Regions from separate parts of the Shewanella sp. BJSY2023SW005 genome, predicted to be linked through region 2. Evidence: riboswitches for the same ligand, from Rfam matches in the RefSeq annotation. Region 2 holds a riboswitch; the other holds the start of a gene.
The links. Region 2 has a riboswitch for cobalamin ahead of ACMHXI_RS14110 (TonB-dependent receptor). Riboswitches for the same ligand answer to the same signal wherever they lie in the genome.
Positions count from the first base shown of each region.

Region 1: it holds a riboswitch for cobalamin, as region 2 does, so the genes downstream of both, ACMHXI_RS20360 (ABC transporter ATP-binding protein) here and ACMHXI_RS14110 (TonB-dependent receptor) in region 2, are expected to answer to the same signal.

Region 1 covers NZ_JBKORJ010000064.1:3,087-18,966, forward strand. Annotated here, with positions in the region: gene cobO (cob(I)yrinic acid a,c-diamide adenosyltransferase) at 456-1,070, opposite strand; gene ACMHXI_RS20335 (cobyric acid synthase) at 1,060-2,730, opposite strand; gene cobU (bifunctional adenosylcobinamide kinase/adenosylcobinamide-phosphate guanylyltransferase) at 2,805-3,401, opposite strand; gene ACMHXI_RS20345 (adenosylcobinamide-GDP ribazoletransferase) at 3,398-4,174, opposite strand; gene cobT (nicotinate-nucleotide--dimethylbenzimidazole phosphoribosyltransferase) at 4,174-5,238, opposite strand; gene ACMHXI_RS20355 (FecCD family ABC transporter permease) at 5,256-6,326, opposite strand; gene ACMHXI_RS20360 (ABC transporter ATP-binding protein) at 6,323-7,231, opposite strand; cobalamin riboswitch at 7,330-7,467, opposite strand; gene ACMHXI_RS20365 (histidine phosphatase family protein) at 7,563-8,306, opposite strand; gene metH (methionine synthase) at 8,550-12,269, shown strand; gene ACMHXI_RS20375 (hypothetical protein) at 12,492-13,994, shown strand; gene ACMHXI_RS20380 (DUF2999 family protein) at 14,204-14,461, shown strand; gene ACMHXI_RS20385 (hypothetical protein) at 15,406-15,880, shown strand, end outside.
Region 2 covers NZ_JBKORJ010000047.1:22,724-38,603, forward strand. Annotated here, with positions in the region: gene ACMHXI_RS14085 (DUF2059 domain-containing protein) at 1-162, shown strand, start outside; gene rbsK (ribokinase) at 230-1,135, opposite strand; gene rihA (pyrimidine-specific ribonucleoside hydrolase RihA) at 1,139-2,077, opposite strand; gene ACMHXI_RS14100 (hypothetical protein) at 2,225-3,481, shown strand; gene ACMHXI_RS14105 (DUF805 domain-containing protein) at 3,739-4,086, shown strand; cobalamin riboswitch at 4,227-4,420, shown strand; gene ACMHXI_RS14110 (TonB-dependent receptor) at 4,512-6,461, shown strand; gene ACMHXI_RS14115 (GDSL-type esterase/lipase family protein) at 6,559-7,179, shown strand; gene ACMHXI_RS14120 (HDOD domain-containing protein) at 7,324-8,046, shown strand; gene ACMHXI_RS14125 (LysR family transcriptional regulator) at 8,095-8,997, opposite strand; gene metE (5-methyltetrahydropteroyltriglutamate--homocysteine S-methyltransferase) at 9,163-11,433, shown strand; gene ACMHXI_RS14135 (hypothetical protein) at 11,508-11,834, opposite strand; gene ACMHXI_RS14140 (dodecin) at 11,973-12,176, shown strand; gene queG (tRNA epoxyqueuosine(34) reductase QueG) at 12,185-13,366, opposite strand; gene ACMHXI_RS14150 (substrate-binding periplasmic protein) at 13,491-14,312, shown strand; gene ACMHXI_RS14155 (tetratricopeptide repeat-containing diguanylate cyclase) at 14,336-15,880, opposite strand, start outside.

The sequences.
Region 1 (15,880 bases), on a different contig from region 2:
CAAGCGATAAATTTGCTACCTTTTGGCCAGTTCTTCAATCTGTGCCTGAGTGAAATCACTCATCCAGTAGCACCAAAGATAACCGCCAATAAAAAAGAGCGATACAAGCCGCGGGGTCACTTCAGCCCCTAAAACCAATGCACCCATTTCAAACTGTTTGCGGCTGTGGCTAAGCCGTCAAGGAGGCTCAGCCCATGAGCATACAATGAGTATGTGATTAGGTGAGCCGATGCAGACAATAACGCCACTGTCGCAAACAAAAAGTAAAGCATTGCAGTCTGGTCGAGGGCTGACATACTTCAATCCCTAAACCAATGCACCTATTTCAAACGGTTTGCGGCTGTGGCTAAGCCGTCAAGGAGGCTCAGCCCATGAGCATACAATGAGTATGTGATTGGGGGAGCCGACGCAGACAATAACGCCACGGTCGCAAACAGGAAGAAATAGAAGAAATATCAGTAGTCGAAACCAGGCTGAGCTTTAACCCCCGCCTCAAACGCATGCTTCACGCTATTCACCTCACTGACAGTATCTGCTAATTCAATCAGTTGCCTGTGGCAGTTACGGCCGGTGATGATCACATGCTGCATGGGTGGGCGATTTTGCAACGCATCTATCACTCGCTGCAGATCCAGATAGTGGTAGCTGACCATATAGGTGAGTTCATCGAGCAGGAGTATGTCTATGCTGGCATCCTGAAGCCATTTTTCGGCGGCCGCCCAGGCCTTTTCGGCGGCGGCGATATCCTTGGCTTTGTCCTGGGTGTCCCAGGTAAAGCCTGTGCCCATGACTTCGAACTTGACCCCGGCGCCTTCCAGTAGCTTGCGCTCACCGCACTCCCAGGTGCCCTTGATAAACTGCACCACGGCGCCCTGCTTGCCATGACCGACCGCGCGGGCCAGAGTACCAAAGCCGGAGGTGGATTTACCCTTGCCGTTACCTGTCACGACCAGGAGTATGCCCTTCTCTTCGGTGGCGGCCGCGATTTTGGCATCCACCGCCGCTTTTACTTTCTGCTGCCGCTGTTTATGACGCTCTGCCTTGATATCGGTTTGATTATTATCGGTCACCCGGGCCTTCCTCTTTGAATATGTTGATTATTTTATTGAAATCCAGATGTTGCTCCAGCACATCGGCCAAACGATCCAGCTGTTGTTGTCGCTGCTGATTGATATCCACGGCATGGCGCTGTGGCGCCGTCATCCCGGCCCAGGCGAGCAGTAGTTCACAGGCTTCTTGGCTGTCAAACAGGCCATGCAAATAACTGCCGAGAATTTGATTATCCTCCGACAGCAGGCCTTCGCTGCGGAGTGCTGGGAATTGTGTAGGTGCTGTGGTTTTTGCAGGTTTAGTGATTTTTGCGGGCTCAGTGGCGCTGACACAGTTGGCGTCACTGCCTCGCTCATTAAGCAACAGTGGCTGGGTGCACCTGTCCGGGATCCGCGACACTCCGCAGTGGATCTCATAACCGAAGACTGATGCCGATGATTGCCCAAGCCTCAGGGTACCGCTGACATTGAGCAGCTGTTTTTCGACTTGCAGCTCGGTAGTGAGCGGCAGATATCCCAACCCTTGGCTGGTACCGGGCAAGTCTTCCAGTCCCAAGGGGTCGGCAATGCTCTGCCCCAGCATCTGAAAGCCGCCGCAGATACCGATAAGCTTGCCGCCATAGCGCAGATGGCGAGCTATGCCCTTATCCCAGCCCTGTTGGCGGATAAAAGCCAGGTCGGCGCGCACATTCTTGCTGCCGGGCAACAGCAGGAGATCCAGCCCTGGAAGTTCGCCCTGATGGATCGGCCCTATATAACAAAACTCGATATCCGGATGCAGCCGCAGCGGGTCAAAGTCGGTATGGTTGCTGATCCTGGGGTACACCAAGACGCCGACTCGCAGTCGCGTCCCAGTTCTTTCAGATTGAGTTGTTTCAGATTGAGTTGTTTCAGATTGAGCTCGTGCTGATTGAGCTGTTGTCGGCTGCTCGGTAGTCCCCCCCTGAGACTGAGCAGTGGGCTGCACCAGTGCATCTTCGGCGTCCAGATGCAGGGCATCGAGGTAAGGCAATACGCCCAATACCGACTTGCCGGTGTGAGCCTCGAGCCAATCCAGCCCGGACTGCAGCAATGAGATATCACCGCGGAAACGATTGATCACAAAGCCTTTTACCCGCGCCTGCTCACTCTCGGACAGCAGGGCCAAGGTACCGACCAGGTGGGCAAATACCCCGCCCTTGTCGATATCGGCGATGAGGATCACCGGGCAGTCCACCGCTTCGGCAAAGCCCATATTGGCAATATCGCCCTGGCGCAAGTTGATTTCTGCCGGGCTACCGGCGCCTTCTACCAGCAGCCAGTCAAACTCCTGCTGCAACCTGTGCCAGGATGCCAACACCGCCTGCATGGCAGCGGCTTTATAGTCACGACTCTCGGGGCCGAAAAAGGCGGCCGCTTCCAGGCTGGTCAGCGCCTTGCCCTGAATAATCACCTGCGCCTTGGTATCCGAGCTGGGTTTAAGCAATACCGGGTTGAAGTCGATTCTCGGCTCAAGACCGGCGGCCACCGCCTGCAGCGCCTGGGCCCGGCCAATTTCACCGCCATCCCGGGTGACGGCGCTGTTGAGTGCCATATTTTGCGGCTTGAATGGCGACACTCGCTGACCATGACGATGAAACACCCGGCAGAGTCCGGCTACCAAGGTGCTCTTACCGGCATCCGAAGTGGTGCCCTGCACCATAAGGCTGCGACCAAGCCGGGCCAGAGCCGAAAATTCAGCTTTAAGTTCTGCGCCATTATGGGGTACTGGGTTACTCATGCCTTGCCCCGCTGATCCGGGCTTGTACCCGAAGCGCTCAAGCCCAGGGAGCCACTGCTATCAGAGTTCACAGGCTTTAACGCCAGCGGTAAACCGGCGACCACCAGAGTGACTCTGTCAGCCTTGGCAGCCAGCGCCTGATTGAGCCAACCGGCCTCATCGACAAAACGCCGACTCAGCTCCCCAAGCGGCACTATGCCGGAGCCGACTTCGTTGCTCACCAGCAGCAGATCGCCGTCAAACTCGGCTACCGCCTGCAGCAAGGCCGCGCGTTCGCTAGCCATATCGGCACCAAAGCAGAGCTGATTACTGAGCCAAAGCGTCAGGCAGTCTACCAATACCGGCGCTCCAGAGCCTGAGCGCTGCACAAGCGCCTTGGCCAAATCGAGCGGCACCTCGGCCAACAGCCATTCGAGGCTGCCGCCTTGGCGCGCAGTTTGATGGTGGGCGATACGCCGGGCCATCTCCTCATCGGCGGACTCGGCCGTTGCCAGATACCAGGGGCGGACATTGGCCGGGCACAAGTCGGCCAGTTGCCGCTCGGCGTAACCACTCTTGCCGCTGCGGGCACCGCCCAGAATTAGATGGATCATGCAGGGCTGCCCCCCAATGCCAGCAACAGCATATAAACCGCCAGCTCACTCACCTGCTGCGCCGCTCCCAGGGTATCGCCGGTGTAACCGCCAATCTGGCGCCGGAACCAAAACACCAGGGCCCAACGCAGTAACAACATGGTCGGCAGTAGCCAGAACAGCAGCGTGGTGGACAGCACTGCCGTCAGCACAATTCCAGTCAGCAGCAAAATACCCAACTCATTGAGCCCCTGCTGCTGCGCCAGAGGTTTGCTCTTGCCCTCGTCGCGAACATAGGTTTCGCTGAAGATAATGCTGGCCGCCGTCACCCGGCTGACACAGTGCGCCAATACCAGGGCCAGCGCCGCCTGGTTGATGTCGTAAAGTGCCAACTCCAGCAGTAACTGGTACTTGAGCAGCAACACCAACACCAATGCCAAGGCGCCATAGCTGCCAAGGCGGCTATCTTTCATGATTTTCAGTTTGTCTTCTACCCGCCAACCGCCGCCGAAACCATCGGCGGTATCGGCCAGGCCATCTTCATGAAAACCGCCGGTAACCAGCACACTGCTAATCATCGCCAGCACTATGGCGATAGAGCTTGGCAATATCCCGGCGGCCAGCAACAACACCAAGGCGGAGATCAAGCCCACCACCACGCCCACTAGGCCAAAGTAGCGGCTGGCCTTGTTGAGGCTGTCGCTGTCCACCGTCAGGGCGCTGGGCACAGGAATACGGGTGAAAAAACCTATTGCGATCAAAAATAGCCGCAGCTGCCCGAGCCAGAATCCCATCAGAGCACCTCTTGGGTGGCAGGCTCTACCACCTTGTCGACCCCGGCTTCACCAAAGCTGGCCATCTGGTTGTAGAAGTTGGCCGCCGCCTGCACCAAAGGCAGCGCCAGCGCCGCGCCCGAGCCTTCGCCCAACCTGAGCCCAAGCCGCAGCAAAGGCTTGGCGGACATGGCCTCGAGCAGCAACTTGTGGCCGCGCTCTTCAGACTCATGGGCAAAAATAAGATAATCCCTCACCCCCGGCGCCAAACGCACAGCCGCCAGCGCCGCTGTCGACGCGATAAAACCGTCCACCAGCACGGGCACGCCAAATTCGGCCGCCGCCAACATGGCTCCTGTCATCTGCACTATTTCAAAGCCTCCGAGGCAGGCGAGGATACTGAGCGGCTCGGTCAGCTCGCAGTGGTGCAGCAGCAGTGCCTGCTCTATCAGCAGGCATTTGCGCTTAAGCGTCGCGGCATCTATGCCGGTGCCGCGGCCAACACATTCACTCACAGGCAGACCGGTCAGGGCAGCCATCACGGCGGCGGCAGAAGAGGTGTTGCCTATTCCCATCTCCCCCAGCGCCAGCAGGTTGCTGCCGGCATCGATATGGCGTTTTACCAAGGTGCGCGCCATGGCAAACCCTTGATGCACAGCGCCCAGAGTCATGGCGGCGCGTTTGTGGATAGGCCCGGTACCGGCGCCCAGACGCTGCTCTGTAACCTCGGGGATCCCCAAGCGGCTGAGAATGCCGCAGTCAATCACCTCCAGCTCGAAGCCGGTCTGGCGACAAAACACATTGATGGCAGCGCCGCCGGCAACAAAGTTGAGCACCATTTGGGTGGTCACCTCGCTGGGAGCAATCGACACCCCGGCCGCGGCAATACCATGGTCGGCGGCAAACACCAGCATCACGGGGCGGCGGATGACCAACTCATCAGTGGCGGAACCGAGCTGAATGCGCCCCAATTGCAGCGCCAAAGCCTCCAACTCACCCAAAGCGCCCAGGGGTTTGGTCTTGTTGTCTATGCGGGCCTGAATCGCGTCATCCAGCGCGTGATTGATTGCTGCAACCTGGTACATCCTTCCCTCTCTTATCGTTATTGGCCGCGTTTACGCAGCACTATCAGGAAAAACAGACTGCCGATGGCCGAGGTGATCACCCCCACCGGCAGCTCTTGGGTGGGCAGTATGCTGCGAGCCAGCACATCGACCCAAACCATAAACAGGCCGCCCGCCAGTGCCGTCAGCACCATGGGGTGCTGCCCCGGCAGCAACAACCTGACAATATGAGGCACCATCAGCCCCACAAAACCAATTCCGCCGCAGTGGGCCACCAAAGTGGCGGTAATAAGCGAGCATAACAGCAGCATGGAAACCCTGAGCCTTTGCACCCTGATTCCCAGAGTGTGGGCGGTTTCATCACCGGCAAGCATCGCCAGTACCTGGCGCTTGAAGGCCAGGATCACCAGCAAGGCCGCCAGCACCACCAGAGTGGGCAGTCCAAGCCCATCCCAACTGGCACGGGCAAAACTGCCCAGGCTCCAAAACAGCAAGGAGGTGGTGGCCTGCGGGGTGGAAAAATACAAGATCAAGCTGGTGAGGGCGCTGAACATAAAGGAGATGGCGACCCCGGAGAGCAACATTCTCTCTATCTGGTTGCCGATATTCCTGCCCGCGAGCAGCAGTACCATGAGCACGGCCAAACTGGCACCGATAAAGGCTCCCAGCGGCAGCGATATCCCGGAGATGGCCGAACTCAGGCCAAGGCCGGTCGCTAGGGCGACCGAGACCACCGCGCCGAAGCTGGCGCCCGAGCTGATACCGAACAGGTAAGGATCGGCCAGCGGGTTGCGGGTCACCGCCTGCAATACATAACCCGACAATGCCAGACCGCTGCCGGCGATAAAGGCCAGCAAGATACGCGGCAGGCGCAGATCCCAGACGATACGCTCGCTGATAGCGGACGGCTCACCCACGCCCAGCAGGTGTTTGCCAATCACTCTTGCCACATCGAAGAGACTGATATCTGCGGCGCCAAAACCGGCGGCGGCCAAGGGTGTCAACACAGTGCCGAGCAGCAACAGCAGCCAGCACCAGTAAAGTCTGGGCAAGGGCTTGAGAAACCAGCCGATAAGCGAGCGCCCCGGTGCGACCATGGAAGTAGTCATGCGCCACCTCCCACCGAGCCTGGGCGCCGGTCAGTTTCCTTGTGGGCAACACAGGTTTCGGCCGAGGCAGGCCCTGCCATTGGCTCGACTATCGCAGCGCCGTGAGCCTTGCCGTGACCAGGCTCTGGCGACTGATAGCCGTAAAAGTAGTGGATCAGCGGCCTTCCTAACTGCGGATGCGTCCCCACCTGGCAGCAGACACCGAAGACACCGGCAATTCTGTCTTCGGTCAATACGCTCTGGGGCGAGCCGTGGGCAATACGGCGGCCGTTATCCAGCAGCAAGAGTTCGTCACACAGGGCCGAGGCCAGATTGAGATCGTGAATCGAGGCGATCACCGTGACTCCCAGACTGCGCACCAGCTCGAGGATCTGGATCTGATAGCGGATATCCAGATGATTGGTGGGCTCGTCCAGGATCAAAAGCTTGGGGCGCTGCACTATGGCGCGGGCAATCAAGGCCCTTTGCTTCTCTCCGCCGGAAAGCTGCGCGAAAGGCTCAGCGGCCTTGTGCTGCAACCCGACCTGCGCCAATGCCGCCTGCACCTGGGCCTTGTCGGCCGCCGATGGCATATCAAACAACCCCTTGTGGGGAGTCAGTCCCATGGCCACTAATTGAGTCAGATCCAGTGCCAGTTGGGCCGGGGTATCCTGCAGCACCACGGCCACCTCTTTGGCGAAAGCTTTGGCTGACAAACTATTGATATCCTGCCCAAACAGCTGGATCTGACCGCTGTCCGGGCGGATATAACGATAGAGGCAGCGCAGCAGGCTCGACTTACCGGCACCATTGGGGCCTATGAGCCCGAGCATCTTGCCACTTGGCAGCTCAAAACCCACATCGGCCAATACGCTGTGACCACCGGGAAGCCAGCTAAGCTGTTGCACCTTGAGTGCCAGGCTCATAACCGCCCCCCGACATTGAGCCTGTGACCGGCAGAAGGCTCAGGCTGCAGTGGAAGAATCATCTATTCGCTCCCCCGGTTTACCCGCCCGGGTTTCTGGTTTGGTTTATCAGCCTGGGCAGGTCTCCTGACTCGTCGCCAACGGCGACTCACAGTTGCGGGCACAGTCCGGGCTTTCCCGGTTCCCTGGGTTGGTTCACCTGCAAAGGTGCCAACACCCTGGCTGCTGCCGCACTTGGCGGCCATTTGGGGTTATTATCCCGGTTTTATCGCTCGGCACAATTGCCTGGCGCAATAGCGCAGCACAATCACCACCGGATGCTTGCTCCGCACTATTGCGGCCAGTGGAGCTTGCTGAAACACTGCCATTCTTGGTCACTTTCACCGCTGGCATCACGGCTGGCATAGAGGGTTATTCTGACCCAGGCCGCATAAGGTAGCTCCAAGGCGTTGAACACTGCCGCAGGCGGCATTTGCCCCGGCAGCAAAATCTCGGACAACAGCAGCCGGATAACCCCGCTGTGAGTCAGGATCAGCGCTGCATCGGCGCTTGCTGAAGAAGCAGAATCTCCTGAAACAGAGCCTTCGGAAGAACTAACCTCTCTCGCAAGCCAGCGCTGCACCATAGTCTGCCAGCCATCCAACACCCGGCTACGAAAGGCTGGCAGCGATTCCCCGCCCGGCGGAGTATTGGCCACAGGGTCACGCCAGAAGGCTTCGGCCGCCTCGCTATGCTGCTGATAGACACTCGCCACCTTCATGCCGTCCCAGTCACCGAAGTCCAGCTCCCAGAGCCAGTCATGCTGCTGCAGCGGCGCCGGGAAATAGTCAGGCATATCGGCCTTGAGCTCGGTGGCAAAAGCCTGGCAACGCAGGGCCGGAGAACTCAGCAGCGTCAGGCGTTCGGGCTGGCTCGGCAACTGCTCCAGCGCACTACTGATAGCCCGCCAGCTGCGCCACATCTGCGCTTTGCCCTCATCGCTCAGGGCCACATCACTGCGGCCGCGGATAATCTCGCCGCCTTCACATTCGCCGTGCCGCAGCAGATAGATATTCAGTTGCCTATGTTCAGCCACACACTTCTCCCGTCAGAGTCCGGTGGTTACCGGGCCAATTTAACCTTGCCGCAGGCCGCCGGAATCCGTATATTATGGACGTCTATACGTATAAATGTCCAAAATAACTTTTTCCGCGCCCACACACGCCTTTGGCTATCATGCCAGATAGTGCCCCGGGCGTCAGGTCGGCAGAGATGATGTCGCGGATGCCAAGCGCCGCGAATGTAAAACAGCAATAAGACAGGTATGAAAGGTAACCCTATGGCGACTTCCCAGCACTCCCCAAGCCAGACAGAGCGCAAGCTCAAACAGACCCTCAAAGAGCGGATCCTGATTTTAGATGGCGCCATGGGCACCATGATCCAGGACTACAAGCTGGAAGAAGCCGATTACCGCGGCGAGCGCTTCAAAGATTGGCATTGCGATGTCAAAGGCAACAATGATCTGCTGATACTGACCCAGAGCGAGATCATCAAGACCATTCACAGGGAATACCTGCTGGCCGGTGCCGACATCATAGAAACCAACACCTTCAACGCCACCACCATTGCCATGGCCGACTATGAGATGCAGAGCCTGGCGGCGGAGATCAATTACCAAGGCGCCAGAATCGCCCGAGAAGTGGCCGATGAAGTGGCCGCCGCCAGCGGTATTCCCCGCTATGTGGCCGGGGTGCTAGGCCCCACCAACCGCACCTGTTCCATCAGCCCGGATGTGAATGACCCCGGCTTTCGCAACATACATTTCGACGATCTTGTGTTGGCCTACAGCGAATCCACCGAGGCGCTGATCGCCGGTGGCGCCGACATCATTCTGGTGGAAACCATCTTCGATACCCTCAATGCCAAGGCGGCGCTGTTTGCCATCGAAAATGTGTTCGAGAAACTGGACCAAAGGTTGCCGGTGATGATTTCCGGCACCATTACCGATGCCTCGGGCCGCACCCTGACAGGGCAAACCACAGAGGCCTTTTACCATTCTCTCAGACATATAAAGCCGCTGAGCATAGGCCTCAACTGCGCCCTGGGCCCGAAAGAACTGCGGCCATATGTCGAGGAGCTTTCCCGTATCAGCGAGTGCTTTGTCTCGGCGCACCCCAATGCCGGTCTGCCCAATGAATTCGGCGGCTATGACGAGACTCCGGCGGAGATGGCAAGCGTGATAGGCCCCTGGGCCGAAGAGGGGCTGCTCAATATTGTCGGCGGCTGCTGCGGCACCACGCCTGCGCATATCAAGGCGATTTCTGAAGCCGTTAGCCTTCATGCACCAAGGCCGCTGCCTGAGCTGCCGGTGGCATGTCGCCTCTCCGGACTGGAACCCCTGACCATAGATGCAAGCAGCCTGTTTGTGAATGTGGGCGAACGCACCAATGTCACCGGCTCGGCCAGGTTTCTCAAGTTAATCAAAGAAGGCCAGTACGAAACCGCGCTGGAGGTGGCCCGTGACCAGGTGGAAAACGGCGCCCAGATCATAGATATCAACATGGATGAGGGCATGCTCGACGGGGTCGAGATGATGCAGAAATTCCTCAACCTTATCGCCTCAGAGCCTGATATCAGCAAGGTGCCTGTGATGATCGACTCCTCCAAGTGGGAGGTGATTGAGGCCGGGCTCAAGTGCATTCAGGGCAAGGGAATAGTCAACTCCATCTCCCTCAAAGAGGGCGAGGCCAAGTTTATTGAACAGGCCAAACTGGTGAAGCGCTACGGCGCCGCCGCCATCATCATGGCCTTCGATGAACAAGGCCAGGCCGACACCCGGGAGCGCAAAACCGAAATCTGTACCCGCGCCTACCGGGTGCTGCTGGATAAGGTGGGCTTCCCGCCGGAAGATATTATCTTCGACCCCAATATCTTCGCCATCGCCACCGGCATAGAGGAGCACGATAACTATGCGGTGGACTTTGTCGGCGCCATTGAAGATATCAAGGCCAACCTGCCCCATGCGATGATTTCCGGCGGGGTGTCCAACGTTTCTTTCTCCTTCCGCGGCAACAACCCGGTGCGGGAAGCCATTCATGCCGTGTTCCTCTATCACGCCATCAAGGCGGGGATGGATATGGGCATAGTCAACGCCGGTCAGTTGGCCATCTATGACGATATCGACCCTGAGCTTAAGCAGAAGGTAGAGGCCGTGGTGCTCAACCTGCCCTGCCCGGTTGCCGACTCCAGTAACACAGAGCAGTTGCTCGAAGTCGCCGAGAAGTATCGCGGTGGCCCGGGCGGCGCAGGCAAGAAAGAAGATCTCGAATGGCGCAAGTTGCCGGTCAACAAACGCCTGGAACACGCGCTGGTGAAAGGGATCACCGAATACATAGACGCCGACACCGAAGAAGCGCGCCTGCAGGCCAAGCGGCCGCTGGATGTGATTGAAGGCCCGCTGATGGACGGCATGAACGTGGTGGGCGATCTCTTTGGCGCCGGTAAGATGTTTCTGCCGCAAGTGGTCAAGTCCGCCCGGGTGATGAAAAAAGCGGTCGCCTATCTCAACCCCTATATCGAAGCCGAAAAAGTTGAAGGCCAGAGCAACGGTAAGGTGCTGATGGTCACGGTCAAGGGCGATGTTCATGACATAGGCAAGAACATAGTCGGGGTGGTGCTGGCCTGTAACGGCTACGAAGTGATAGATCTCGGTGTCATGGTGCCGGTGGAGAAAATCATCGAAGTCGCCAAGGCCGAGAAGGTCGACATCATAGGCATGTCCGGGCTCATTACCCCGAGCCTGGATGAGATGGTGCACAACGTTAAAACCTTCGAGCGCGAAGGTCTGACCCTGCCGGCGATTATCGGTGGTGCCACCTGCTCCAAGATCCATACCGCAGTGAAGATAGCGCCTCATTATCCCCATGGCGCCATCTATATTGCCGATGCCTCGCGCGCCGTGCCCATGGTCAGCAAGCTCATCAACAATGAAACCCGCCAGGCCACCATAGACGAAACCTATCGCGAATATGAACTGATGCGCCAAAAGCGCCTGTCGCAGACCAAGCGCAAGCAGATAGTGCCCTTGCAGGTCGCACGGGATAACCGCTGCAGCCACGACTGGGCCAACTACCAAGCAGTGAAGCCCAACACCCCGGGGATCCAGGTGTTTGACGACTATCCGCTGGAGGACTTGCTCGATCGCATCGACTGGACGCCGTTTTTCCGCGCCTGGGAGTTGCACGGTCATTTCCCGCAAATACTGGATGACGAAGTCGTCGGTACTGAGGCCCGTAAAGTCTATGCCGACGGCAAGGCGATGCTGGAGCAAATCATCCAAGAGAAGTGGCTCACCGCCAAGGGCGTTATCGGCCTCTTTCCCGCCAACAGCGTCAACTTCGATGATATCGAGATCTACACAGATGACTCTCGCAGCCAAGTGTTGTTGACCACCCATCATCTACGGATGCAGCTGGAGCGGGTGGGCAACCACAACTTCTGTCTCTCTGACTTTGTTGCTCCCAAAGAGAGCGGCGTGGCCGACTATATGGGGGGATTTGCGGTCACCGCCGGCCATGGCATCGATGCCCATATTGCCCGTTTCGAGGCGGCCCACGATGACTACAGCGCCATCATGCTCAAGTGTCTGGCCGACCGCCTGGCCGAAGCCTTCGCCGAGCGGATGCACGAGCGGGTGCGTAAGGAATTCTGGGGTTATGCCAGCGAAGAAAACCTGGATAACGAGGCGCTTATTCGTGAAAAGTACAAGGGCATACGCCCGGCTCCCGGCTACCCTGCCTGCCCGGACCACACGGAAAAAGGCCTGCTTTGGCAGCTTCTTAAGCCAGACGAGTGTATCGACCTTAAGATCACCGAGAGCTTTGCCATGTACCCCACGGCGGCGGTCAGCGGCTGGTACTTTGCGCACCCGCAATCACGCTATTTTGGGGTAAGCAACATAGGCCGAGATCAGGTAGAAGACTACGCCCACCGCAAAGGGATGACAGTGGCCGAAGCCGAAAAATGGCTGGCCCCGGTGTTGGATTATGATCCTGAGTAAAAGAGGCTCTTAAGCGAACAACTGAGCTGTTCAGGGGCTCTCGCCTTTTCGGGTGAGGGTCCCTGAATTCAAGACCGTTCCACATTTTTGATAACAGCCATACTCATCAAACACTTACTGTATCTCATCTTCGCCCGTAAGCTGGTGCTTTTTGCAAGAACCTGAAACTGGGATTACTTTTAATGAGGTTGTCTCCATCACTTCATTGAAAAGGAATTCACTATGCGAACAGTGCATTTGGCCGCAGCCTTGCTTTGCCTATCTGGATGTACCAGTACACTCACCACAACGGTCATTAAAAGCAATGACGATCCCGGTGCAACATCGGCCAAGCAAGGTTTGGTTTACCATTTGCCGGCTTCATCGCAAACAGTAACGCTAACTCATAAATTGGTCTTTTGTCGTGTGGTCAATGATACCCTGGAGTTTGATTTCAACACTACCGCAACAGTCAAACAAACAGGGCATCCTGATCTAACCAAAGTATTCGTGATTAACCCTTCAGAGTTACATGCTTTTTCCAAAGCCTGGGGCATGAACGTGGTGATGCATCCCAATGGTTTGCTTAAATCCTTTTCCACCCATGCTGACGACAAATCCATAGAGTTGGGCATGGCGGCGATAAAAACCGTAGCCAACATTGCCGCCATTTCACAGGGAATTCCTATATCGATTGGTTCAGCTTCTCTCCCTCCAAGCGATAAAAAAAATCAGGGGCAAGGCGTTACGCCTCCCAAAGCAGCTTGTATTCCAAAACTTTTGCATCAACCCTTGGTATCCGTGGTTATCGATAACCTGAAAGCTACAGTGACAAATAAACAAGGAGAGCTGAAGAAAAAGCAGAAGCTCCTGGCCGCAAAAAAAGGGAATACCTCTGCAGAAGAAGCTGCGGTACTCAGCGCACAGAAAGCCGTATCCATGGCGACTCTTGAATTCGATACATTCCAGAAAGAAATCTCAGTGCAACGCGAATACACCATAGATACAGCATCAATCCCCCAAAATCAGCCTTATCTATTGCCTCTTGTTAGTGATGATTTTTTGCCTTGGGTAATATCCCAGGATACCGAGTTAAGAAATGACGTGGCGATAACTATGGCCAATAGATACCTATTTGGACTATCACTTGAAAAACTGACTGATGTCGGATTAGCGAAAGAGAGCACCTTAAAAGCAGAAGAGGATTATCCGGGGTTGTATTACACAACGTTCGGAACCCGTAAACTACTATTAGTGCGACAAGACACTGCTAAGAAACAAAACAACCTGACGATGGTATTCAGCGGTTTTATTAATGCGCCTGAATTCGGCCACGTAGGCATTTTGCCCTACCAAAACCATGTTGGAGAAAGTAACTCTTTTACGGCCGTATTCGACGCCAATGGTGCACTGACTTCAGTCGATTACGGAACTGAACGCCCTGCCTCAGAAAAAGTGGAGTCTGCCCTCTACGAGGTCACTGATTTTTATAGCGATTACGCCAATAATCGACAAACTATCCGCGATGCAGACAAGCTGGAAAGCCAGACATTGACAATCCACGCATTATTGATAGCCAATAGCACTTATCCGAACCTGACCGTTGATCAGTTAACCGCACGTGCCAGCATAGTCCAATCACTGCTCATCAAGCTTGGTGACACGGAGCAGAGTCGGGCGGCAATAACCTCTCTGTCGATGAACATAGACAATGACAATCTGATTCGATTAGCTGAGGCGTTATAAGCTGCCAAAGGTACTCGTCGGCTATCGAGTGGAACTGCTTAATATTTGCAATATAGGCAATTGGTTAGCCACCAATTGCCACTATGACTAGGGCTGATGTAATCGATATCCTGCTTCATTTTCTTTCACTAGTAAGGAAATACCTATTCGGGTCTGTTTCTTCTGTTAAAATCAGCGCAAATTGAATGTTTCAAACCAATGAGGAGCTTATGAATCCTATTATTGCCCTGCTGAAAGAGCACAATATCAGCGATGAACAAATAAACAGTCTGTTCCAGAGCCTGACCGAAAATCCCCTGATGGCCATGGGTACTCTGGGGCAGTTGGGATTACCGCCGGAAAAGCTGCAGGGGTTGATGATGCAAGTGATGCAGAACCCGGCACTGATCAAAGAAGCCGTGGAAGAACTGGGACTGGATTTCTCCAAGGTTGAAGCCGCCAAAGCCCAAATGAACAAGTCTGTTTAATCTTGTGCGCCCTCAAGGCCTGACTCATTTGGCTTTGAGGGCCGATGTCATGTTCTGTCATTCATCAGGTATTAGGCTGACAAATTGGCTGTGCCATCAGCTCAGTTCGCTGCAACGCTTAGGAAGGTGCGAATAGGTCCTCGTGGCACTCTGGCTTACACAGCAATTGGCGCTCAAGGCATCTGACTGAAGGCATGCCGGGGCATGTTGAAGTCGGATAACGCAGAGAGCCGGTTGCTGTGAAAGCCCCGAAGGGCGTGGCTTACAGACCTGTCTGCTGTGTTGTGCTTCTTGCAAAGGACTAGGGCCATTTGCTGCGAACCACGCCTTGCATCCAGGCCTGTAAGCCGACGCAGAGCACACATGGGACTTGTTCGCACCTTCCATTTTTGATAGTTCTCTGAAGCAATACCCGTATCAAGCGCCCGGCAATTTCTGCAATAACTTTGATGCCCGTCCGGATTGGCCGCTGTCACTCGTGCCGGCGTATTACCAAAATCAGTGGGATAGGGATGAAATATATGTTCCTCACCATGAGTCGTTGAACAGTTGGGACACGACTTAAACTTCCGACCGCTTCCCGGCTCCTGCTTACGTAACATTCCGTTATTCAAACGCCCACCACAAAAGTTACAGCTCATCAGCACTCTCCCTGTTATTAACTGATATTCAGCATGGCAAACAGCTCACGCTGAGCAAAAGATAACCAAAGGTGTGTTGAAAGCCAATCTATTCCCTCTTGTCTCTCCGCCATCGCCCTCACCTAACACAAGATTGAGACAAACCGTGTGTGTTTAACAAAAACGCTACAAAACGCTACATCATTTGCCGTGCCTCCCATTGAGTCGGCGTGCTTAAGTAGGTGCTCGGTCAATATTCGGCCAAGGAAGTATGGGTCGATGATCGAAAGCTGAATTTATCCCAATCATACAGGAGGTATTACAGTGACAAGATCCCAGTGGTTCCAGCGTCTATCGGCGCTATGTCTCGTCTCAGCCAGTTTGCTGCTGACACCGGCAGCCGTGGCCCAAAAACATCTCAAACAAAATCTCAGTCAATTGACCAGTCAGGCGTCCAGCATAGTCTCGGGCCAAGTGGTGTCTGTGACCGATGGCTTTGATGAGCGCAAACGCCCCTATACCCAGATCACTATTCGGGTAGGTATGGATGCCAAGAACAAACATAAGGCAGGCAGCGAATATACCTTCCGCCAGTTTGGTTTGCTCAAGCCCCGTTCCATGGGTAACGGCAAAGTCTACCTGGGCGTATCCCCCGAAGGCTTCGCCCGCTGGTCGGTTGGCGAGCAGGTAGTGGCCTTTATGAATCCGGATCTCGGTGCAGGCCTGACTTCTACCGTAGGGTTGGAACAAGGCAAATTCATTGTGCAAAACGGCAAAGTCAGCAATCAACTGGGCAACA
Region 2 (15,880 bases):
GATACTGGGCGCTCCATGGTCGCCAAGATGCCGGCCGTGATGCAGGAATCCATGATGGTGACTCAATCACTGAGCCAGGGGCTGCTGCCTAAGATGGAGCTGCTGCAGCAGGAGTTTGCCACCAAGCTTCAGGCCCACAGAGAGGCCAATCCAGGCGAATAATTTGACTGGCAGCCAGCATAAAAAACGGGAGTCTATGACTCCCGTTTTTGTGGCGGTAACGGCGTGATTACAGCTCGCGGCGGTAGGGAATACCGCGCTGGGCGCCATGACGGGTCACGGCTATGGAGGCGGCCTTATTGGCAAAATCCACCGCTTGTTCCATGGCCAGTCCCTCACTTAAGGCCACCATCAGGGCACCGTTGAAGGTGTCTCCAGCGGCCACAGTATCAAGTACCTTGACCGGGTAGCTAGGCACCAGGCCCTCAAACTCTGGGTGACGCACATAGGCGCCGCGGCTGCCGAGGGTGATCACCACGGCGCCAACCCCTTTGGCTTGCAGAGCGGCTGCGGCTTTGGCTGCGCCGGCTTCATCTTCCACCTTGATACCGGTAAGGGCTTCTGCCTCAGTTTCGTTGGGAGTGATGATATCCACCAAGGCCAGCACATCGTCAGCCAGCGTGCTGGCGGGGGCCGGGTTGAGAATTGTCACTGTGTCTTGTTGCTTGGCCAGTTGCAGCGCGGCTTTGACCGATTCCAACGGCGTTTCCAGCTGTGCCAGCAGGTAACTGGCGCCTTCGAATAGCTCTTGATGACAGTGGACATCGGCTGGCTCCAGGCTGGCGTTGGCGCCGGCGGCCACCCCAATACAGTTTTCACCGCCATCGCCGATGAAAATCATTGCGCTGCCGGTTGCCATTTCCGGCACTTTCTTCAAGCCCTGAGGATGAATGCCATCGTCCAACCAACTCTTGATCATGGTATCGGCAATGGCGTCGTCCCCAAGATGGCAGATAAAGTCCACTCGGGTGCCAGGTTGCACCAGTCTGGCGACGGCAACTGCCTGATTGGCGCCTTTGCCACCGTGTTCCAAACGGTAGCTGCGGCTCATCAGTGTTTGCCCTGGCTCGGGCAAGTGACTGAATTCCATCACATGATCGGCATTGGCACTGCCGATTATCACTAGTCTACTCATGTATTAATCCTGATAGGCGTAGAGGCTTTCAACCAGCAGATCCACAAAGCCTTCACGATCCAGATGCATCAGCACCTTGGCGTTGGCGGGCTTGCCGGTTAAGTGATAGCGGTCGACAACCGTCATCCCTACAGTCAGCTCGCTCTGGGTTTCGATGGCAACATGGCAGTCCAAGCCGATGAACAACTCAGGCTTGAGCAGCCAGGCTATGGTGCAGGGGTCATGCAGCGGCGCGCCATCAAAGCCCCACTTGGGATCCTTGTGGTAGATAACAAAGAATTCCAGCAGATCGGCAACACACTTGGCAACCTTGTTGGGAATCGCGCGGAAACGGGCTACATCCTCTTCCATGATCTGCGCCTCATGGGTCACGTCCAGACCGGCCATGACGATGGGGATCCCTGACTTGAACACTATGTCGGCCGCTTCAGGATCAACAAAAATGTTGAATTCGGCGGCAGGGGTCCAGTTACCGACACCGGCGGCGCCACCCATCAGCACTATCTGCTCGATACGGGACTTGAGTTCGGGATAGGCGCTCAGGAAAATAGCGATATTGGTCAAGGGGCCCGTGGGCACCAGAGTCACCGGCTGGCTGCTTTGGCGGATTTTTTCTGCCATCAGTTCCCAGGCCATCATCGGCTGAGGTTCAAAGGCGGGATCCGGCAGTTCTGGGCCATCGAGCCCGGATTCACCGTGAACACTGTCGGCAATGATCAGCTCTCTTGCCAATGGCTTGGGGGCGCCGCTGGCCACAGGAATATCGGTTCTGCCCAGCAGAGTAAGCACTCGCATGGCGTTGTTGAGTGTTTTTTCCTGGGTTTGGTTACCGGCGCTGGTGGTCACGGCCAGCAGATCCAGCTCAGGGTTGGCCAGGGCCAGGATCAAGGCGATGGCATCATCATGGCCGGGATCGCAGTCGAGAATGATAGGGCGTTTCATGCTGTTACTCCTTTAGCAATTTGCCCGAGCATAGCATGACTCTTTGGCGCGCGCAGAACCGGATGGCAAACTGTGAAGTGTTCCTCAACTGATTGCTGAAATCTGCTACAATCCGCGGCCTTAAAGGATTGAATCAAAGGGGACCCGGTGGGAAAGATACGGGCAATCTGGGAAGATCTGATAATTATCGGCCTTTTTGCGCTTGCCGGCGGGCTGTTCTCGGCTCTAGGGCTCTATTTTGTCAAAGAGAGTGTCCAATCCTGGTATGAAGTGAATATCCTGCTCGAACGAGGCGTCGAGACCCAAGGTTATATTGCCCGGCGTGAGCAACACTACGTGTCCCCTGGGCGCTGGGGTCTTGGCCGTTATGAGTGGGATTGTCTGCTGTATTATCAGTTGCCGAACGGCAGTGAGTATCAGATCTGGGATCCCCCAGGCCTGCTTTGCGATTCGAGAAGCGTCGGTGAAGCCGTGATCCTTTGGCATTTGCCTGAGGAGCCCGGCATAGTGCGCACCGATATCCAGTACTATCGAGAACAGCAAAATACCTGGCTCGAGCTGTGGGGGATTCTAATCGCGCTATTGCCGCTGGCCATTGGCGGAAAGTTTGTGGGTAAAACGGTCCAGTGTTTGCGCTTTCTTCGGGCTCGGGAGCGGTTGTCGCCAATAGTTGAGCAGTTACTGGAGGCCGATAACCCCGCCGAGTTACTGGCATTGCTTGAAGCCAACCGGGCCAGCCCGGCCAGTAGCTATTTGGGACGGCAGGCCCTTGGCTATATCGCCGCCAGACCTGAATGGCAGGTGCGTTTTCTTGCCTGGTTTGTGCCTGTGTGCCTCAAGTGGGAGCCGCCAAGTAAAGGCGAGGGCGTCTCTGGCCTCGAACTTTCACTGCAATTGGCGCTCGGCCGCCGCTACCCTGAGTTTACCCTGGCACTGCTCGATGGCATTCGCAGCCTGTTTGCTGAGCATGAACTGGCGAAGATGGTCTTCTCCCAGCACCTGGCCAAGCTGCAACGCAAACCTTGGAGCACGGAAATTCAGGGGCAATTCCATGCCTTGTTATTGGGGCGGCAAATGCCTTTGGGTGACAACGGATTTATCCACACCGAATTGAGTCGCTTGGTATGTCTTGGCTGGCTTTTGAATAACCTGGAATCGCTGCCCGATGTTTGGCGCGGCGCTACTGCAACCTTGCTCAAAGCGCTCGCAGCGCAGCCGCCACTGAATCCTTTGAGCCGTAAACAGCGTAAAAAACAAGCGCTGCATTGGCGCTATATTCTTGGCAGCCTGGCATCCAAGTTTAACTCAGGGGCAATCGGTCGAAAGCGTCAGACACAGCTGGCACAGATTGAAACCGATATCCAGGTGCTGGCCGCCAGCCGTGGTTTTACGCTGAGCAGATAAGATGAAAAAGCGCCGGCTGGCTATCTATGGATATGGCGATATTTGTAAACCAATGACGACTGACTGGGTGAGATATCTCTGATTTTGTGGCGGATGGAAGGTAAATCTCTTTTCTGTCACTTTGCAGTTCATTCAGGTATGTTAAAATTGTTTGCTGTTTCAGGGAGTAAGAAACTCTGATGAAACTTTGGTCGCCTTAAGCCATTCAATAATTGGTGCGGCGTTATCGGATCTTGGATCTGTTATTGGGAGAAAACATGGAACATTTCATCGGAGCCATCAAAAAATACGCCGACTTTACCGGTCGGGCCCGTCGGACAGAATACTGGATGTTCACTCTGTTCTATATCATTTTCAGCCTGGTTGTCAGTGCTATTGACTATGCGCTGGGTACCACAGTGCTGGGGCTGATTTATTCTTTGGGCCTGTTGTTGCCCTCTATTGCGGTTGCCGCGCGTCGTCTGCACGACACTGACCGCAGTGGTTGGTGGCAGTTGTTGGCATTTATCCCTATCATAGGTTGGATAGTGTTGCTGGTCTTCTACTGCCAGGACAGCGAAGTGGGTGACAACCGCTTTGGCAGTAACCCCAAAGAGCTGGGTTAAGATAATGGAAAGGGAGCCTCGGCTCCCTTTTTGTTTTCAGGGTAAATCTGCGGCGGTCAGTCGTCGTCAAAATTAGACATTCATCCATATAGACGTCTATAATGCCCGCTCTCGGTCAGGCCGGGAATGACAGCACAGTATTTCAGTCAACCTCTCGTGGTGCCCCGGAATGAAAGACCGGGGATAATCGGGAAGCCGGTGAGAATCCGGCACTGCCCCCGCAACGGTAAATGGTGAGAGACAGGCGCGCCCAAGTGGCGTCATAAAAGCCGGGTCTTGCGCGGTCAACCGCATAGCCAAAGTCCGGAGACCGGCCCTGGAGGTATTTCGATGATTTCGGTGGGCAGATCTCGAAATGCGGCAGCCAAGGGGCTCTCCCTGCCGTGGCACTCTTGCCCCGTTTCCCTTTCAGGAGTCAAAGGAAAATGGGTTTCAAACTAAATCATCTCGCGCTGCTCTGCGGTGCATTTACCTCAGTTCCCGTCATGGCGAGTGCTACAACCCAGGCCGTGGATGAACAGCTGGTGGTCATTGGCCGTCAGGATGACACGCCGCTCAATATTGCCGCCAATGTGGTGGTCATAGATGCCGCCGATATTCAGCAAAGCGGTGCCAGTAATCTGAGCGAGTTGCTGCGTGGCCGCAGTGGCATTCAAATATCGGACAATAACTCAGGGCCTGTGCTGGCGATGCGCGGTTTCTCTTCCAGCCAAGCGGTGAATAACACCCTGATACTGATAGATGGTCGCCGACTCAACAATATCGATATTGCAGCCCCCAGCCTGAGTGCCATTGCGGTCAATCAGATTGAAAGGGTAGAGATCCTTTCCGGCAGCGCCGGGGTGCTCTATGGTGATCAGGCCGTCGGAGGAGTGATCAATATTATCACCAAGGCGCCCAGTGCCAGCGGTGGCAACCTGACCCTCTCAGGTGGCAGCTTCGATACCTACGAAGGCCGTGGCGATCTGTCCGGCGCCATCAATGAAAACTGGCGCTACTATTTGGCAGCTGCTTACAACGAGAGCGACAACTACCGTAGAAACAATGCCAACGAAACCGGTTCTGTGCTGGGGCGTCTGCAATATGATTCAGAGTTGACCAACTTCTTTGTCGAAGGCAGTTACTACGATAACAAGCGCCAGACTCCAGGTTCACTGACCCAAGCTCAGTTTGAAGCCGATCCACGCCAGGCGACATCGACGCCGGGTGATTACAACCATGAGATGACTTCCGCCTGGCGTGCTCATCTCCAGCGCCAGGTGCACGCCAACTGGGCCCTGGCTGCGGACCTCAACTACAGTGATACTTTGGTGTCCAGTGTCAGCTATGGCAACCCAGGTCGTAACGAGCGCTCGCTGTTGGAATTCAATCCCAAGGCACTGGGACGTTATCAGACCCGCAATGGTGAGCTGAGCATAGTCATAGGCGCCGATATTCAACGGGGTGAAACTGAGTTCGATCTCAGTTATATGCAGCGCAGTAACACCCAAACCATGACCAGCACCTATCTGCAGGCCAATGTGCCGCTGACTAACAGCCTGAGCTATGTGGTGGGCGGGCGCTATGCCAAGGTCAAGGATGAACTCAAGGACGGTCAGATTTACCCCAATGGCATAGATTTGGATGAAGACGCTCACGCGCTCGAGTTGGGGCTCAACTATCGGCCGCTGGAAGGCCACAGATTCTATCTTCGCGGTGATGAGAGTTTCCGTTTCGCCAAGGTCGATGAGCAAGCTTATACGCCGCCAACAGTCGTCGGCCTCAAGCCGCAGACCGGCCGTTCCATTGAAGCCGGCTGGGATTGGACCTTGAGCAACCAGAGTCTGCGTCTGAACCTGTACCGACTGTCGCTGGAAGATGAAATTGTCTTTGACCCCAGCGCCGATATGCCTATCGGCGGTGCTTTCCCCGGCGCCAACGTCAACGCCGATGCTTCCCGCCGTTATGGCGCCAGCCTCGACTGGGACTGGCAGCTCAATGAAATGCTGCAGTTGGGACTTGAGTACAACTATATCGATGCCGAATTTACTGAAGGTGCCAACAAAGGCAAATCTCTCTCCTGGGTGGCCGAGCATTCCGGGCGTGTCTACACCAGTGTGGACTTTGGTCAGCACTGGCAGCTGTTTGTCGAGGGTCAGTATCTGGGTGACAGATATATGGAGGGTGACAATGGCAACCAGCACGATAAACTGGATAGCTATTGGCTGGGGAATATCGCCCTTAACTACAGCCGTGATGCCTGGCTTGCCAGCCTGAGGGTCGACAACCTGTTTGACAAGCAATACGCCAGCTCAGGTTATTTCAGTACTTGGGGCGATGGTTATTACTCGGGTAGCGGCCGTGCGCTGAGATTCAGCGTCAGCTATCGCTTCTGATAGCATAGAAAGCCGGGGGTTCCCGGCTTTTTTCTGCCCGTATTTCTATCTGTTTTAGTTGGAAAGTACTCACCGACAAGGAGGCAAGAGTCGAAATATGAAAGCTGATTTTAGATATGGTTTGAGAGGCGTGGCCATAGCCCTGTTGTCGCTGCTTTTGCTGGCTTGCTCCGAGCCCAAGCTGGCATATATCGGCAGCAATGGCAAACTGCTGGCCTTCGGTGACAGCCTGACCCAAGGCGTTGGTGCCAAGGCCGGGCAGGATTATCCCAGCCGTCTGGCCGAGTTGTGCCGTTGTGAGGTGATCAACGCCGGGATTTCCGGTGAGCAATCTGCTGCCGGGCTTGAGCGTTTGCCGGCACTGCTGGATGAAACCAAGCCGGATCTGCTTATTTTGCTCGAAGGCGGTAACGATATTCTCCGCGGTCGTAGCCAGGTGCAATTGGCGCAAAACATTGAGGCCATGTTACTTGAGGCCAAAGCCCGGCAAATTCCGGTAGTGTTGCTGGCTGTGCCGCAAAAGAGCCTGCTGCTGTCCCCCCTGCCTTTGTATGCCGAACTGGCCGACAAGCACGGCGCCATCTTGCTGGAACAGACTCTGTCTGAGCTGCTGCGTTCAAACGAGCTCAAGTCCGATACTGTGCATCTCAATCAACAGGGGTATTCGCGTTTGGCACAAGTCATCTTTACCAGGCTGCAGGAGGCGGGCGCTTTTTGATGCTACTTTTTGATTCTATTTGGCAAAAACTGGGCTAATTATCGATTCAACTTGACCCTGGTGGGCGTTTTATGGGTAAATTCTCTGCCATAATAAATGGCAATAGTGCCTCCATAATAAATAACAACAGGTTTAAAGAATCACATGACAGATCTTGAGCAGCAGGTTTTTACTCAAGTGCGTGCCATTATTGCCAACGAAGAGCAGGTGATAGGGCGCCGCGGCATCCTGATCCCGCTTAAGAAGGCCATTATTGCTGATGGCGATATTCGCAATGTGATCGATATTGTCGCGACCGATCCCGCTCTGGCAGCTCATCTGCTGTGGCGCAGCAATAACGCGCTCTCTCCTTCCGTTCAGCCAAACCGCAGCCTCAAGGATGCATTGGTGCGTCTGGGACAGGTCAATATCTACCGTTATGCCTTTAGCTTTTATCTCAAAGAGCGGCTCGATGAATTGCCGCAGCCATACCGTAAACTGGTACTTGGCTATTGGCGCCTGACTGAGTCTGTGGCGACCGAGTCGGTGGACAGCTTGCATCAGATGCAAGGGGTACAGATAGACGCGGATGAAGTGCAGACTCTGGCACTGTTCAGCGTCTTTGGTCAGATTATTGCCCTGACGGCGTTTGCCTATCTCAACGCCGAAGCCGAGCAGTGCTTCCCGCTGGGCATTATCAAGACCCTGATAGAGACCCAGCAGCAGACGCTGACGGTGGAAGCTTTTGAATCTCTGGGGTTGGATGATGAGCTGCAAAGCGAGTTTATGGTCGCCCATAACCTGAGACAGACCCGGGATCCCAATTCACCCGGACTGGTACTGAGAAGGGTATTGTCCCAGCGCGGTCTGTTGCTGAATCCTCTCTAGATGCTTTGTGACTGCCGCCGACTTTCAGGCGCGGTGGCAGCCGCTCAGTCAGTGTCTGTCTTGACGCTGTAATCCCTCTTTGGCAATCAATTCCAGCAGCCTTTGCAGCTGCACTCTATTGCTGCTGTCGCGGCGGTAGGCACCGAACAGCGGCCGTTTCAGGCCTTCCTGCCCCAGTTTCACCGAGGTCAGGCTCAAGCCCTGGGCTTCGGTCAGTGACCAGTTGGGCAAGGCCGCAACCCCTTCTTTACAGGCGATGCGTTGCAGCAACACATTGGTGAGATCACAGCGTTTTTGTGGGCCGGGCACCACTCCGGCCGGCTCGAGGAAGTGACGGAAAATATCCAGCCTTTCCAGCGGTACTGGATAACTGATAATAGGTTCCCTGGCCAGTTGTTGCGGCAAAATATAGCTGTTGCCTGCCAGAGGGTGATCTTTGGCCATCACCAGTCTCACTTCAAAATCAAACAGATGCTGATAGGCAAGGGCATGGCCGGGCACAGGATCTGAGGTCAGCACTATATCCAGCTCACCGGTTTCCAGCGCATTGAGAGAGTCGAACAGATGGCGGCTGGAGAGATCCAGATTGGCATCCGGATAAGACTGATGAAAGGCTTCCATTACAGGCATCAGCCAGCGAAAACAGCTGTGACACTCAATACCCACCTTCAAGGGACCGCTGCTTCCAGATAGACCGCGTTTGAGCACAAATTCGGTTTCCTGTACCCGGGGCAGTATCTCTTCTGCCAGGGTCAGCAGGCGACTGCCCTCAAGCGTGAAGGTAAGAGGTTTGCTTTTGCGAACAAATACCTGGGAGTTAATCCGGGTCTCCAACTCTTTAATCTGGTGCGACAGCGCCGACTGGGTGACAAAACGTTTCTTCGCCGCGCCGGCCAGACTGCCACTTTCTTTCAGTGCTATCAGAGTACGAAGGTGTCTCAGTTCTATCATTTCCTCTCCACATGAATGCCGCTCATGTTGCCCTTGAATTCAATTCGGTTGCCTGTGCTGAGACTAGCACAATAAACTTCTAGACGTCCAGACGCCCGGTTTGATTTGTTGTGTTTCGGCGTCGCCAGTCACTTGCTGCACAGTTTATAGAGGATGGTATACATTATGCAATTAAATAGTCTTGGCTTTCCCCGTATCGGACGTCGACGTGAACTCAAGTTTGCTTTGGAGAAATATTGGCGCGGTGAGTCCAGCGTGGCCGAATTAGAGAGTGTTGCCAGGGAGCTTAGGCGTACCCACTGGCAGTGGCAGGCCGACGCCGGGGTGGCGCAGTTGCCGGTCGGTGACTTTGCTTACTATGATCAGGTGCTGACCCTGAGTGCGACTCTGGGGGTCATCCCCGAGCGTCACCGTGACGGCGGCGCTGTCAATCTCGATACCCTGTTCCGGATTGCCCGTGGCCGAGCGCCCAGCGGCAAGCATGCACCGGCGTCTGAAATGACCAAGTACTTCAACACCAACTACCATTATCTGGTGCCTGAGCTCAGCGAAGATCAACGCTTCGATATCGCCTGGGAACAGTTGTTTGAAGAGGTGACCGAGGCTCAGACGCTGGGCCACACTGCCAAGCCGGTACTGCTGGGGCCGGTCACTTTCCTGTATCTGTCCAAGACAGTGGGCTCAGAGTTCGACCGTTTGACACTGCTGCCGGCGCTGCTGGAATGTTATCAAGCCATTCTGGCCCGATTTGCCGCCCAGGGCGTTGAATGGGTGCAATTGGATGAACCTGCGCTGGCACTTGAGCTGGATGACAACTGGCAGCAGGCCTTCAATCAGGCCTACGGCGTGCTCAAGTCGGCGCCGCTCAAGCTGTTGCTGGCAACCTATTACGGCACTGTAGCCCACCATCAAAGTCTGTTGTCGGCACTGCCGGTGGCGGGTATTCACCTGGATCTGGTTACCGCGCCCGAGCAGTTGCAGGCCTTTGTCGGTGCACTGGCGCCTGAGCAGGTATTGTCGGTTGGGGTGATCAACGGCCGTAACGTCTGGGCCGCCGATCTGGATCTTGTGGCCGAGCAGTTGGCGCCACTGGCGCGTGATCTGGGAGACAGGCTCTGGCTCGCCACTTCCTGCTCCCTGTTGCATACCCCGGTGGATCTCGAGGTGGAGACCGCGCTGGCGCCCGAGCTTAAAAGCCTGCTGGCTTTCGCCAGGCAAAAACTTACCGAGTTGCAGGAGCTCAAGGCGCTTTTGGAGGCGCCTGAGACTGAAAATGCCAAAGCCGTGGTCGCCCGTTGCCGGGATCGGCGCGCGGCCAGGGCGCAGGGGCGTAATCAACAGCTCAGTGCCAGAATCGATGCCCTGAGCGCAACCGATTACGACCGAAACCATGAGTTTGAGGTGCGCAGACAAGCCCAGCAGGCCAGGTTCAAGCTGCCTTTGTTGCCGACGACTACCATAGGTTCATTCCCGCAGACGGCAGCCATTCGTAACCTGCGTAGCCGCTGGCGTAAGGGTGAATTGGACGATGCTGTGTACACAGAGCAGCTGCAACAGGTGACCCGGGATACCATAGAACGGCAGCTCAAGCTGGGGATAGATGTGTTGGTACACGGTGAAGCCGAGCGCAACGACATGGTGGAATACTTTGGTGAACAGCTCGATGGCGTTGGTTTTACCAAACAGGGGTGGGTGCAGAGCTATGGTTCCCGCTGCGTCAAGCCGCCGCTGATCTACGCCGATGTGACCCGTCCCAAGGCGATGACAGTCGACTGGGCCGAATATGCCCAGAGTCTCACCGACAGACCGGTGAAAGGCATGCTGACCGGGCCTGTGACCATATTGCATTGGTCCTTTGCCCGCGAGGATATCAGCCGCGAGCAGATAGCGACTCAGTTGGCCCTGGCGATACGCGATGAAGTGGTGGCATTGGAGCGGGCGGGCATAGGTATTATTCAGATTGATGAGCCGGCTTTTAGGGAAGGCTTGCCGCTCAAATGCAGCGATTGGGCCCATTATCTCGATTGGGCCGTGGCCGCCTTCAAGCTCAGCGCCGCCGGTGTCAGAGACGAGACCCAAATTCACACCCATATGTGCTACAGCGAATTCAACGACACTATTGCCGCAATTGCCGCCATGGATGCCGATGTGATCACCATAGAAACATCACGCTCGCGGATGGAGTTGTTGAATGCCTTTGAGGACTTTGACTATCCCAATGAAATCGGCCCCGGGGTTTATGATATTCACTCCCCCAATATTCCAACAGTGGAGGCCATGGTGAGCCTGATTGAAAAGGCGGCGCAGAAAATTCCTGTGCGCCAGCTCTGGGTCAACCCGGATTGCGGTTTGAAGACCCGTAACTGGGAGGAAGTCGAGCCGGCTTTGAAGAATATGGTCGATGCGACCAGGGAGTTGCGACGTCGACTCGGATGATAAAATTCTGTGGTTAATAACAGTCAGGGGCGCACTGCGCCCCTGATGTTGATTGACTCCAACGCGGGAAAGATTCAGCCCATGCTCATGCCCAGCGCTATCAGGCCAACCGTACCCAGAATGATCAAGCCTGAAAAAGTGGTGCCCAAAATGGCGAAGATTTTCTGGCGGTCTTTTTGTACCAGGCCGCCAATGCCCAATCCCAAAGACACCAGGCAGACCAGCATCATAAAGATGATCATCAGGCCCACAAGAATGGCTTCCATCGAATTTTCATCCAGGCCGCCCGGTGTTGTCGCCTCCAGGGCTCCTGCAACAATAAAAGTGATAAACAGGGCTATCCCACTAAATATGCTGGTGGCAAACGAGGCGATCCCCAGACCTGAATGTTTTAATTGCATAGCAATCCCTTGATTTCTTCCTATGGTTATCCAACTGAGAAATATACAGAAACCAAGGGAAATATGCCATCGACCATTTCTGTCTATACTCAGGTCAGGAACCTGTGCTGGACACAGATAACTATCAGGAGAAGCCTTATGAGCCATGTGTACAAGATAATAGAACTGACAGGTTCATCCCCCATCAGCTCGGACGAAGCGGTCAAGAATGCCATCGCGGCGGCCAGTCAGTCGCTGCATAATTTGCGTTGGTTTGAAGTGATAGATACCCGCGGACATCTGGAGGCCGGTGTTATCGCTCATTGGCAGGTCACCATCAAGGTGGGTTTTACCCTGGATTAGGCTTGAATTCAGGCGTCTCTTGGCAAACCCTTTTCCACTATCCGGATCAGGCGCCCCGTCTTGCGGGCGGGAATAGGCGCTGTGTCGTTGGCGCTGAGTTTTTCTGCCTGCTGCGCCAGTGCCCACTCTATGTGTTCTGCGACCAGTTCTGAGGCATCTGTCAGTCGCTCCTGCAAGGCGGCAACTATGGTTTCACTGCCGGGCGCATTGCCCAGTGCCACCGCAATATTGCGCAGCCAGCGTTCATGGCCTATGCGACGAATGGCGCTGCCTTCGGTGTTTTTCAAAAACTCGGCCTCGCTCCAGGCAAACAGCTCCAGCAGTTTGGGTTGCTTCAGTTGTGGCCTTAGATGCAAGTCAGTCTCTGCGGTCAAAGGCGCGGCGCGGTTGATGGGGCATACCAGCTGGCAGTCATCACAGCCGTAGATGCGATTGCCGAGCAGTGGCCGAAACTCCGGTGGAATGCTGCCGGCCAGTTCTATGGTGAGGTAGGAGATACAGCGGCGCCCATCGACCACATAAGGCTCGACTATGGCGCCGGTTGGGCAACTTGTGATGCAGGCAACGCAGGTGTTGCAGCCTTCGGCTATGGCGACATCCATGGGCAGCGGCAGGTTCACCAGCAGTTCTCCGAGGAAAAACCAACTGCCGGCCTCATGGTTGAGGATCAGTGAGTGTTTACCTGTCCAGCCGATCCCGGCCTTTTCTGCCAGCGGCCGTTCCAGAATGGGAGCCGAGTCGACGAAGGGCCGAAAGCCACTGCCTTCAAGTTGCAGGGCTTTGAGCGCTTCATCTATGCGCTCGCCCAACTTTTTCAAGCGATTACGCATCAGCTTGTGATAGTCGCGGCCGCCGGCATAACGGGAGATATAGCCAAGGTTAGGGTCTTTGAGATTGAGGGCAAACCCGGCTTGTGGCGGTAAGTAGTCCATCCGTACTGAGATAACTCTCAAAGTGCCGGGATGCAGCTCGGCCGGGCGGGCCCGCATCATACCGTGGTTGGCCATATAGCCCATCTCACCGTGATAGCCCTTATCGAGCCAGGCCTGCAGCCTGGGCTCTTCGCGGCTGAGATCTGTATCCGTTATTCCCACTTGAGCAAAACCCAGCTCTTTGCCCCAGGCTTTTATGTCGCGGGCAAGCTTGCCAAGCATACCGGGATCAAATTGTGGTGGTTGAGGAACTGACATGAACAGAGGCTGACCGGGGAAAAGCCATGATTATATCAGTAAAGCAGAATCGCTCACAGTTGCCGTAAACGGCGATTTCGACTGTTGTCGGTGCTATGCTTGAATAAATTGAGGGGGAGAGTATATGCCGGGAATCGAAACCTTGCTCAGGGGCTGCGTGATAGTGTTCTGTTGTAGCTTTGCCAACTTGGCTTTGGCCGGTAACGAGCTTACTGAGGCCGAGTCGCCCGCACTCAGGCTGCTGACCGAAACCTGGCCTCCCATGAGCTATGAGCGCCATGGTCGCGTCGACGGTTATGCGGTGGCTCTGGTGAGGGCCTTGCACCATCAGGTGGCTGCCTCTGACAAAGAGCCTGTGATAGAAGTATTGCCTTGGGCCAGGGCGATGAATATCGCAAACCAGGAGCCTAACGTCTTGCTGTTTGCCACTTCCATTAATGAACAGCGGCGGCAGGAATTTGATTTTGTTGGCCCGATTGCCGAAACCCGCATTCAGCTCTATGCCCGCATGGATGATGATTTTACCCCGGCAGACCTGTCACAGGCGGTAGCGGCGGGTAATATTGCCCTATACCGCAACTCCCCGGCGCAGATCTTGTTGAAGTCTGTTCCGGATGAGCAGTTACTGATCTCAGGTTTTCCTCAGTATTCGGCCAGGCAGTTGTTGCATAAGCGGGTGCGTTATTGGTGTCAGGCGGATATCGCGGTTCAGGGCGTCTTGCGGCAATTGGGCCAAACACAGGCGGCGGTGCGCCCCGTTTTGGAACTGGCGCACTTGCGCCTCTATTTGGCGTTCTCCGGCGGTACGGCCCCTGAACGGGTCGAATCCTGGCACAAGGCGCTATTGGCATTGCAGAAAACGGGCGAATTTGACGCGCTCTATCATAAGTGGTTTGGTGCCGAGCCCTCTTTACGTCAGGCGGAAGTGCTCTGGCGCGTTCAATGATCTGCAATAACCACTGTGCTCATTCAGGCGGTTTCGACCCGGTTGCGACCTCGATTCTTGGCGCAATAGAGGGCATCATCGGCCTGTTTCAACAGCTCGGAGAACTGCAGTTCCTCACCCAGAGTCGCTACCCCGGCACTTATCGTCACTCTGGGCTCACCGACTAGCCCTTCCGGGCGTGATTCGGCTATGGTTTGGCGCAGACGCTCGGCGATTTTCAGGCACTCTTCATGGGCTGTTTCCGGCAACAACAGCAGAAACTCTTCACCGCCAATCCGCCCCAGCAGATCTTGTTCGCGGATAAGGGTTTGGCTCAGGCTTGCCAGATGTTGTAAGACCTTATCGCCACCATCGTGACCAAACTGATCATTGATATCCTTGAAGTTATCGGCATCAAACAACACAAGTGAAAAAGGCGTGCCGCTATCTCGCGCCTGATTGAACATAGCTTCACCCTTGTGATAGGTATAACGCCGGTTCGCCAATTGGGTGAGGTGATCCGTATGGGCTATCTTCTGGAATTTGCGTGATTTACTGGTCTGTTTAAAGGCCATCACCGCAGTGATTATGATAATGATGCTGGCCAGAACCAGCACAGCCAACTGCAACAGACGGTTTTGCTGCAGTATCTGCACCTCTTGCTCTTTCAGGCGTTCGCTTTCCAGCAGGCGTTGGTTTTCTTTTGCCATGCGATCGGCATTGAAGCGGGTACGCATCTCTGTGGTGCGGTAAGATTGCAGTTTGTTATCCAGCTCGTGATGCAGGGTGATATACAGCCTGAGCACTTTGAGCGATTCCTGCCATAGCCCCTGGGCGGCAAATACTTCGCTCTTGAGCAGGTAGAGTTCGGCCAAGCCGCGATCATTGTTGATATTCCTGAAACTTTTTTCGGCCTTGATCAAGGGCGCCATCGCCTGTTCAGCCTGGCCTTGGCGCAACAGCACATCGGCGCTGTAGAGTTGCATAAAGCTGTAGAAGCCACCCATCTGCTCAGTCACAAATGGCCTGGCGCGCTCCAGCGCCTGTTTGGCGTCTTCGACTCTGCCCAGCTTCAACAGGGAGCCGGCCATATTGACCGAGACTCCTGCGGCTTCCACCGTGACTCCTTGCTGCTTGAGATAGTCGTATGACTGTTGGAACTTGGCCACGGCGCCTTCAAAATCACCTAGTTCTTCGAGGGCGATGGCCATTTCGCCATTGATAATATAGGCCTGCTCTTCGTGACCACTTTGGCGATAGGCCTGCTCCAGTTGGCGGTAATAGTTGAGTGCACTTTGTGGATCGCCGAAACGGCGGAAACTGGTGGCGAGGTCGGCCAGGTTATACAGACCCCAATAATCCAGCTTGAGCTTTTCATAAAGTTGTTGAGCGGTCAGCAGATCTTCCAGCGCCATGGCAAAGTTGCCCTGAAAGGAATACATGGCTCCGCGCAGACTGCGGGCATCGGCGATCAGGCGATGATCTTCGAGTTGATAGGCCTGCTGCAGGGCTTGGTCATAGTCGGCTTTGGCCTGTTCCATATTGCCTTTGAGTTGAGAGTACCAGCCATGGCAAAGGCGAAAGTCGGT